Regions from separate parts of the Marinomonas sp. S3726 genome, predicted to be linked through region 1. Evidence: predicted binding sites of a transcription regulator. Region 1 holds the regulator's gene; the other holds the start of a gene.
What was found. Region 1 encodes FNR, which switches genes on or off when oxygen is low (the NO sensors DNR and NnrR bind a similar motif). Its sites were predicted from a motif close to TTGATNTANATCAA; they were not measured.
Positions count from the first base shown of each region.

Region 2: the regulator FNR is predicted to act here: its motif matches at 2,294-2,307, upstream of petA (ubiquinol-cytochrome c reductase iron-sulfur subunit).

Region 1 is NZ_JXYC01000012.1:164,608-169,043, forward strand. Features, by position in the region: gene TW85_RS26155 (hypothetical protein) at 1-128, shown strand, start outside; gene ttcA (tRNA 2-thiocytidine(32) synthetase TtcA) at 285-1,121, shown strand; gene TW85_RS11405 (YfaZ family outer membrane protein) at 1,131-1,682, shown strand; gene TW85_RS11410 (adenine phosphoribosyltransferase) at 1,733-2,275, opposite strand; gene fnr (fumarate/nitrate reduction transcriptional regulator Fnr) at 2,297-3,058, opposite strand; gene hemN (oxygen-independent coproporphyrinogen III oxidase) at 3,088-4,436, opposite strand, start outside.
Region 2 is NZ_JXYC01000010.1:99,731-104,166, reverse strand. Features, by position in the region: gene TW85_RS09310 (cytochrome c1) at 1-325, opposite strand, end outside; gene TW85_RS09305 (cytochrome bc complex cytochrome b subunit) at 328-1,572, opposite strand; gene petA (ubiquinol-cytochrome c reductase iron-sulfur subunit) at 1,572-2,165, opposite strand; gene rpsI (30S ribosomal protein S9) at 2,352-2,744, opposite strand; gene rplM (50S ribosomal protein L13) at 2,759-3,187, opposite strand; gene zapE (cell division protein ZapE) at 3,374-4,436, opposite strand, start outside.

The DNA of each region.
Region 1 (4,436 bases):
CTGGATTTGCTATGGGTTTAGCAACCGCTGTAATGGCTAATTTCGCGCCTATGATAGTGCCTGCAATGTTAGCTGTAATAGCCGCAGCTGTAATTATCGATTCTCTTGGAATCAACAAGCAAGCATAATGCTTTTTAGGGCTAACTTAGTTAGCTCTATATATCCTTTCTAATTCTCCCTTCGTAAAAATTTCTTTTTATTTCCCTAATAGATTCAATTAATTGGATGCGGTGGATTTGTTACTGTTGTAGAATGTCGCTATTTGTAATTATGTGAAAGTAGCAATGGATTTATCAACGAGCCCGAAAGAAAAAACAGAACTAAATAAGCTTCATAAGCGCTTAAGAAGGCAAACTGGACAAGCAATCGCTGACTTCAATATGATAGAAGATGGTGACAAGGTCATGGTCTGCTTATCTGGTGGTAAAGATTCTTATACTATGTTGGAGATTCTTAGAAACCTCCAAGCAAGTGCTCCAATTGAATTTAGTATTGTTGCTGTTAATTTAGATCAAAAACAACCTGGTTTTCCTGAGCATATTTTACCTGAATACTTATCTTCAATTGGCGTTGATTTTCATATTCTAGAACGTGACACTTATAGTATCGTTAAAGAATTAGTGCCAGAAGGGAAGACGACCTGTGGTTTGTGCTCTCGTTTAAGGCGTGGTTCTTTATATGGCTTCGCAGATGAGATTGGTGCAACTAAAATTGCCCTTGGTCATCATAGAGATGACATATTAGAAACTTTGTTTTTGAATATGTTTTTTGGTGGGAAAATCAAGTCAATGCCACCTAAGCTGTTAAGTGATGATGGCCGTCATATGGTGATTAGGCCGTTAGCTTATTGTAAGGAAAAAGATATAGAAGCTTTTTCTGAGTTAAAAGAATACCCTATTATTCCTTGTAATCTTTGTGGCTCTCAAGAAAATTTACAGCGTCAAGTAATCAAAAATATGTTACAACAATGGGATAAAGAATACCCGGGCCGTACCGATACGCTTTTTACAAGTATGCAAAATATCGTACCATCGCATATGGCTGACACGAGTTTATTTGATTTTAAAGATTTATCTATTAGTCCTGATGCCTTAGATAAATTAAATATAATTTCACTATAGGATATATTGATGAGTTTTAATAAATATGCAATTACATTTGCGCTTGGTTTGTTAAGTGTTGGAGCGAATGCATCCAGTGTTTCAGGTACATTATCTGACGATACGGCCAAATTAAATGCGTCTTTAAGTATTGATCCAATAGAAATAGAAGCAGGCGCCTTATATCTCTCTGAAGGCGGTAAGTCTGGTTATCTTGGTGTAATGATAGTTGATAAAGCAGATCCTATTGAAGTAGGTGTTGGTGCTAGATTGCGTGCTGTGGAAGGTGATTTAGGTGTAAATGACTCTGGTTATGCCATTGGATTAGGTGGTTACTACCGTTATATTATCCCACAAGCTAACCGTGTGAGCTTGTATGCTTCTGGTTATTACTACCCTGGACTTTTTACCTATGGTGATATGAAAAGACAGCATGAGGCTGATCTAAGGGTTGAGTATTATGCAACACGTAATGCAAGAATTTACTTTAGCTATAGTGTTGTTAAGACAGAATTTAATGATTATAGTGACAAATATACATTAGATGAAGGTGTGCACTTTGGTGTAGCAGCTTATTTCTAAATAAGGTTAGTTGATATAAATAAAAAGGGCGCTAGATTAGCGCCCTTTTTTTATTCGCCTTCAAAGGCGCAAAGACTATAGACAGGTATCTCTAAGTCGCTGATGATTTCACTGCCTTTCAAATCAGGAAGATCAATAATTGCTGCAACTTCCTTAATATTAGCGCCTTGTGATTTTAATAGGCTGATAGCAGCAGTCAGAGTGCCACCTGTAGCGATTAAATCATCAAAGAGTAATACTTGGTCACCTTCAGATACTGCACCTTCTTGAATTTCTAGCTCGGCTTCCCCATACTCCAAGGCATACTTTTGAGAAATTGTTGCACCAGGTAGTTTGCCTTTTTTTCTTACCAAAATTAATGGCTTCTGTAGCTCATAAGCGAGTATTGAAGCAATTAGAAAGCCACGTGCATCAATGCATGCGATGTGACTAATATCGGTTGAAATGTATCTGTGAATATAAGCATCGACTACCATTCTCAAACCCTTAGGGTCTGAGAATATAGGAGTAATATCTCTAAAGCTGATCCCTTGTTTTGGCCAGTCTTCAACGGTTTGGATTAAAGATTTGATGTAAAAATCATCGTAAAGCATTATATCGCCTTGTATTAGCTATTAAATGCTTTCAATTTTATCACAATCTTCTGACATGCCGATTAGTTTTTGCATTTGATCTAGGTCGATAATGCTAATTTCTTTACCGTCTACTTGGATCATGCCGTTTTTTTGGAATCGAGTAATGACTCGACTAACGGTTTCAACAGCTAAACCTAAATAGTTGCCAATTTCACCTCGTGACATAGCAAGTCTAAATGATGTGGCAGAGTAACCACGCTTTTTAAAGCGAGCACTTAAGTTAAGTAGCAGGGAGGCAACTTTCTCATCAGCATTTTTCTTGCCAAGTAACACCATCATTTGTTGGTCGTCACAGATCTTACGGCTCATTACTTTAAAGAGCTGGTGCTTAAGAGTTGGGATTTGCTCAGAAAGCTGCTCCAAATGAGAAAATGGGATTTCACAAACCGTTGTTGTCTCGAGAGCTTTTGCAGAAACTGGGTAAATGTTTTTATCGATACCGCTTAGGCCAAGTAATTCGCTTGGGCAATAAAAGCCAGTAATTTGTTCTTCACCGGAATTCGTAATGTTAAACGTTTTTAGTGTACCTGTTCTTACTGCATACACAGACTCAAATTCGTCTCCCTGACGAAATAAGATGTCTCCTTTTTTCAAAGGTTTTTTGCGTTCAATGATCTGATCTAATCGATTCACATCGTCATCAGCTAAAGAAATTGGCAGGCAAAGCGCGCTTAGGCTGCAATTTTGACATTGAGATGTAAGCTTGCTGTTAAATCGAGCGTTGTTAAGAGCTACAGACATAATGATCTCCCTGAACTTGATCTATGTTTCTAAATTACTTTAGAGTATGAAATTACGTTATTTAAATATTTATCAAAAGTCATGCAAATACAGCGGATTAAAAGTCTTCCTGAGTCAGTTACCTTTATATGGAGGTTTGGCTCATTTGTTAACTCAATAATGCTGTCTTCTTCTAGTTTTCTAAGTTCTGATAGCTCATTTTTAAAGTAATTTGAAAATACAATATTAAACTCACTCTCTACATCACTTGAATCTAGTTCAAAGTTGCAAATTAAAGACATAATTACCTTATGTCTTATTTGGTCGTCACGATTACTCATGTATCCCTTCATAATCGCTAACTGGCCGTTCTCAATGCTTTTGCGATAATCTTTTGTTGCCGTATGGTTTTGAACATATGTATTGCCTATTTGGCTAATGGCTGATGTGCCGAAAGCCAATAGGTCACAGTTTGCATGTGTCGTATATCCTTGGAAATTCCGTTTCAACTCTCCTTTATTTTGTGCTTGTGCCAACGCATCCTTGGGTTTGGCAAAATGATCCATTCCTATGTATTGATAGCCCGCACTGGTAAGCATATCTATGCATAATTTAAGAATGGCTAATTTAGTATCTGTGTCTGGGAATTGATCTTCTGGAATCTGTCTTTGTGAGGCAAAACGCTTAGGTAAATGTGCATAGTTAAATACAGATATTCTATCTGGATCAAGTTCGATGACTTGGTTTAGCGTATGTTTAAAACTTTCTACACTCTGATATGGGAGCCCATAAATAAGGTCAAAGTTTATTGAATGATAGCCAAGTTGACGGCTATGCTGCATTAGGCTGTCGATTAGCTCATAGCTTTGTATGCGGTTAATGGTTGTTTGAACTCTTTTATCAAAATCTTGAATGCCGAAGCTTAGTCGGTTAAACCCTAATTCTCGAAGAGCTTCTAGTTTTTCTAGGCTTACTTCTCTTGGGTCAACCTCAATGCTGTATTCACCTTTGTCATCAGATAGCAGGTTAAATTCTTGCTTGATATAGCTGATTAGTTTTTTGAAGGCTTCAACTGATAAAAAAGTAGGTGTGCCGCCGCCAAAATGAAGTTGTTGAACTTCTCTTTCGTTGCTAAGCATCAAGGACTTTAATCTGATTTCTTCAATTAAAAGCTCTAAATATTCATCACCCTTTTTATAATTTGATGTGATGACTTTGTTGCAAGCACAGTAATAGCAGAGCTTTGCGCAGTAGGGTACATGGAAGTAAAGGCTCAATGGCTTGTTCGAGGGCGTAAGCATTTCTTCAATTAATGAAAGTTTGCTAATACTGCTATTGAATTGGGGTGCAGTAGGGTAAGAGGTGTATCTAGGACCCGAAATATTATATTTTTGAATGA
Region 2 (4,436 bases), on a different contig from region 1:
CTGGTGGCGGAGCACCAAACCAAGCTTTAGCATCTTTAGAGTCCATAGAGTTAGCCATCAAATCACCAATTTTATTACCCGCTGGCAATAAGTTTTCAGTGAAAAGATCTGCAGGAATACCAAGGTCAGTTGCTGCACGCTCAAAACGAGCATAACCAGCATCATGACAACCTAAACAATAGTTTGCGAAAGTATTTAAACCACGCTGTAGAGACGCTTTGTCATGAAGATCAGGCGTCATGTCTTCTAGCTCTACAGAACTACCTGCAGCAAAACCCAGTGCTGGTAGCAATGCCAGAGTAATAGTAGCAATAATTTTTTTCATAATTACACCCTCTCTGGCACAGGCTTAGTGCTTTCCCAACGTGTATACCAAGGCATTAGAATGAAATACGCAAAGTATATTACAGAAGCGATTTGAGCTGCTGTTGTTCTACCATCAGTTGAAGGAAGAACACCTAACACACCCAATACAACAAAACTGATACAGAAAATAAAGAGTGCAAGCTTACTCATCCAACCCTTGTAAAGCATTGATTTAACTGGACTTCTATCCAACCAAGGCAATACAAACAAAATCGCGATAGCACCACCCATAGCCACAACACCCCAGAACTTAGCATCTAAGCCAAATAGCGGGAAGGTAACAGCACGCAAGATTGCATAGAAAGGCGTAAAGTACCACACTGGTGCGATATGCTCAGGTGTTTTAAGCGGGTTAGCTGCTTCAAAGTTTGGTTTCTCAAGGAAGTATCCTCCCATTTCAGGGAAGAAGAAAACCACTGAACAGAAAACAAATAAGAAGACTGCAATACCTACCAAGTCATGAGTTGTATAGAAAGGATGGAATGGAATACCGTCTAATGGCACACCGTTTTCATCTTTATACTTCTTGATATCAACACCTTTAGGGTTGTTAGAACCCACATGGTGCAATGCCAACAAGTGCAATACTACAAGTGCAACGATAACGAGAGGCAGAGCAATAACATGCAAAGAGAAGAAACGGTTCAGTGTAATACCTGAAATCAAGTAGTCACCACGGATCCATTCTGCTAAATCTGGTCCAATTAAAGGAATCGCACTAAACAAAGAGATAATTACCTGCGCACCCCAGTAAGACATTTGTCCCCAAGGCAGTAAGTAACCCATGAAAGCTTCAGCCATCAAAGCAAGATAAATAGCCATACCAAACAACCAAACTAATTCACGTGGTTTTTGATAAGAACCATATAACAAGCCTCTAAACATATGCATATAAACAACAACAAAAAATGCCGAAGCACCTGTTGAATGCAAATAGCGAATTAGCCAGCCATACTCAACATCTCGCATGATGTATTCAACCGAAGCAAAAGCTGCTTCCGCTGAAGGGGTATAACTCATTGTCAACCACACACCAGTTAGTATTTGGTTAACAAGTACAACAAGAGAAAGAACACCAAAGATATAAAACACATTGAAGTTTTTCGGAGCATAATATTTGCTCATGTGTTTTTCAAAGGCTTCAGTTACAGGAAGACGAGCGTCAATCCAACCCATCAAGCCTTTCGATTCTTTAAAATCGGCCATTACGCGTTACCTCCGTCATCACCAATTAAGATCACATTATCAGAAAGGTATTGATAAGGCGGCACTAATAAGTTGATTGGCGCAGGAACACTCTTGTATACACGTCCAGCTAAGTCAAAGCGAGAACCATGACAAGGACAGAAATAACCACCAACCCATTCAGGACCTAAGTCCTCTGGAGCTAATTCTGGACGGTATGTTGGAGAACAGCCAAGGTGTGTACAAATACCTAGTAGCACTACAATTTCAGGTTTAATAGAGCGGTACGCATTTTGTGCATACTCAGGTTGCTGATCTTTTTCAGAAGATGGATCACTAAGTTGATCAGAAATTTTTGTTAGATTATCAAGTGTCTCTTTAGATCGTTTCACGACCCAAACAGGCTGCCCACGCCACTCGACTATCATTTGTTGACCAGTTTCTAACTTACTGACATCAACTTTAACTGGCGCACCAGCAGCTTTCGCTTTTGCGCTCGGCTTCCAAGAAGCAACAAAGGGGGTAGCGATACCGACCGCACCAACCGCGCCAATAGCACTTGTTGTTCCGACCAGGAATCGACGTCGACCTTTATTAACGTCGCTTTGACTCATTATGGTTCTCTCCCACCAAATTACAAATCCCAAATTAGAGTATGACGAACCCCAATATGAATGCAGTGCAAATAGTAAAAAAAACAAAGGGTTCTGGCAAGAAAAGTCTCATCACCAGAAGAGCGACATTGACATATCGCATAAAAAAAACGCCTGGATAACCAGGCGTTTGGAAGTATCCCAAGATTAACGCTTGGAGAACTGAGGACGACGACGCGCTTTGCGTAGACCAACCTTTTTACGTTCTACTTCACGAGAGTCACGAGTAACGTAACCAGCAGTACGTAGAGAACGACGTAGTGTCTCATCATACTGTAACAATGCACGTGTAATACCGTGACGAATAGCACCAGCTTGACCAGAGATACCACCACCTTTAACAGTGATGTAAACGTCAAATTTTTCTGTTGCTTCAACAAGCTCTAGTGGTTGACGAACAACCATTTGCGCAGTTTCACGGCCGAAATATTGCTCTAGAGAACGGTCGTTGATAACTAGGTTACCAGTACCGGCCTTAAGGAATACACGAGCGGTAGATGATTTGCGACGACCTGTACCGTAGTATTGAGTAGCTGACATAATGATCTTCCGTATTAAATATTAAGTTCTAGCGGCTGTTGAGCTGCATGTGGATGTTGAGTACCAGCATACACTTTCATTTTCTTGTGCATAGCGCGGCCCAAAGGACCTTTTGGCAACATACCCTTAACTGCGAGTTCAAGAACGCGCTCTGGAGCATGATCGATCAGCGTTTCAAAGTTCATCGAACGCAAGCCACCTGGATAACCAGTGTGACGGTAGTATTGTTTAGCTTTAGCCTTGTTACCTGTAACATGAACTTTATCAGCATTGATAACAACGATGTAATCACCAGTGTCAACATGAGGAGTATATTCAGCTTTATGCTTACCGCGTAAACGACGAGCAATCTCGGTAGCCAAACGGCCTAAAGTTTTGCCTTCAGCATCAACTACGAACCAGTCGCGTCTTACTTCAGCAGGTTTTGCAGTAAAAGTTTTCATCAAAAACCCTTTCATTTAGCATGTATTGACATGCTCAATACCTATTATTATTGGTTATGTCTTCGTATCGAAAACATAACGTGCATATACCTTTTAAAAAAGGCGAGCGGATTATACACATTCCACCCTACTTTATAAAGAGCACATCCTAGATAAACATTAAGATATTATCGCTATCACTTACCTTTATGGCCTATGTTCTAGCGACAAGTACTCTTCAGATTGCATTTCAAGTAAACGACTGACGGTTCTGTCATACTCAAAAGCCAATTGTGTTCCTTTATATATTTCAGGAATTTCTACTTCTGCGGACACAATAAGTTTTACATGCCTGTCATAAAACTCATCCACTAAATTAATAAATCGCCTAGCCATATCATCACGAGTCGTATCAAACTGAGGAACATTAGACACGATAACCGTAGTATAAAGTTTTGCGATTTCAATATAATCAACCTGACTTCTCGGCCCATCACATAATGCGTATACGTCAAACCAAGCGATATCTTCACAACTATTCTGTAAATGTATCTTTCGGTTTTCAATTTCTACCACACCACCTTCTTTTGCTTGCGCTAAATCAGGCGCTAAACGAGCAAAACAAGCCGCTAAAGCAGCCTCTGACTCTTGTCCTAGTGGCGTATAGTAAAGACTTGCCTGTTTGAGCGCACGTAAACGATAGTCAACACCACCATCAATATTCATGACACGGGTGTGTTTATTAACCAGATCGATAGCAGGTAAAAAGCGAGCTCGCTGCAAACCATTTTCATACAAGCCATCAGGCTCAATATTTGATGTCGCCACCAGGCTGGTGCCATTTTCAAACAACACTTTTAGAAGCCCTGCCAAAATCATTGCATCGGTAATATCTTTCACAAAAAATTCATCGAAGCATAAGACCTCAGCTTTAGCCGATATTTGCTTTCCAACGACCTCCAATGGATTTTTAACATCTTTAACTTCACGCAACTCTTTATGGACCATTTGCATAAAACGGTGAAAGTGCAAACGAAGCTTTCTTTCAGTTGGCAAACAATCATAAAACGTATCCATTAAATACGTTTTACCTCGACCTACTCCCCCCCAAAAATATAAACCCCTCTCCACTTCAGGCTTATTGCTTTTCTTAAAAAAGCTTAGGAATCCACCTGTTGCTTCAGGCTTTTTATTTACAATTCGATCAAACAGATCTTGTAAGGCCTCAACAGCCTCTTCTTGTGCAGGATCGTAGGCAAAATCAGAACGA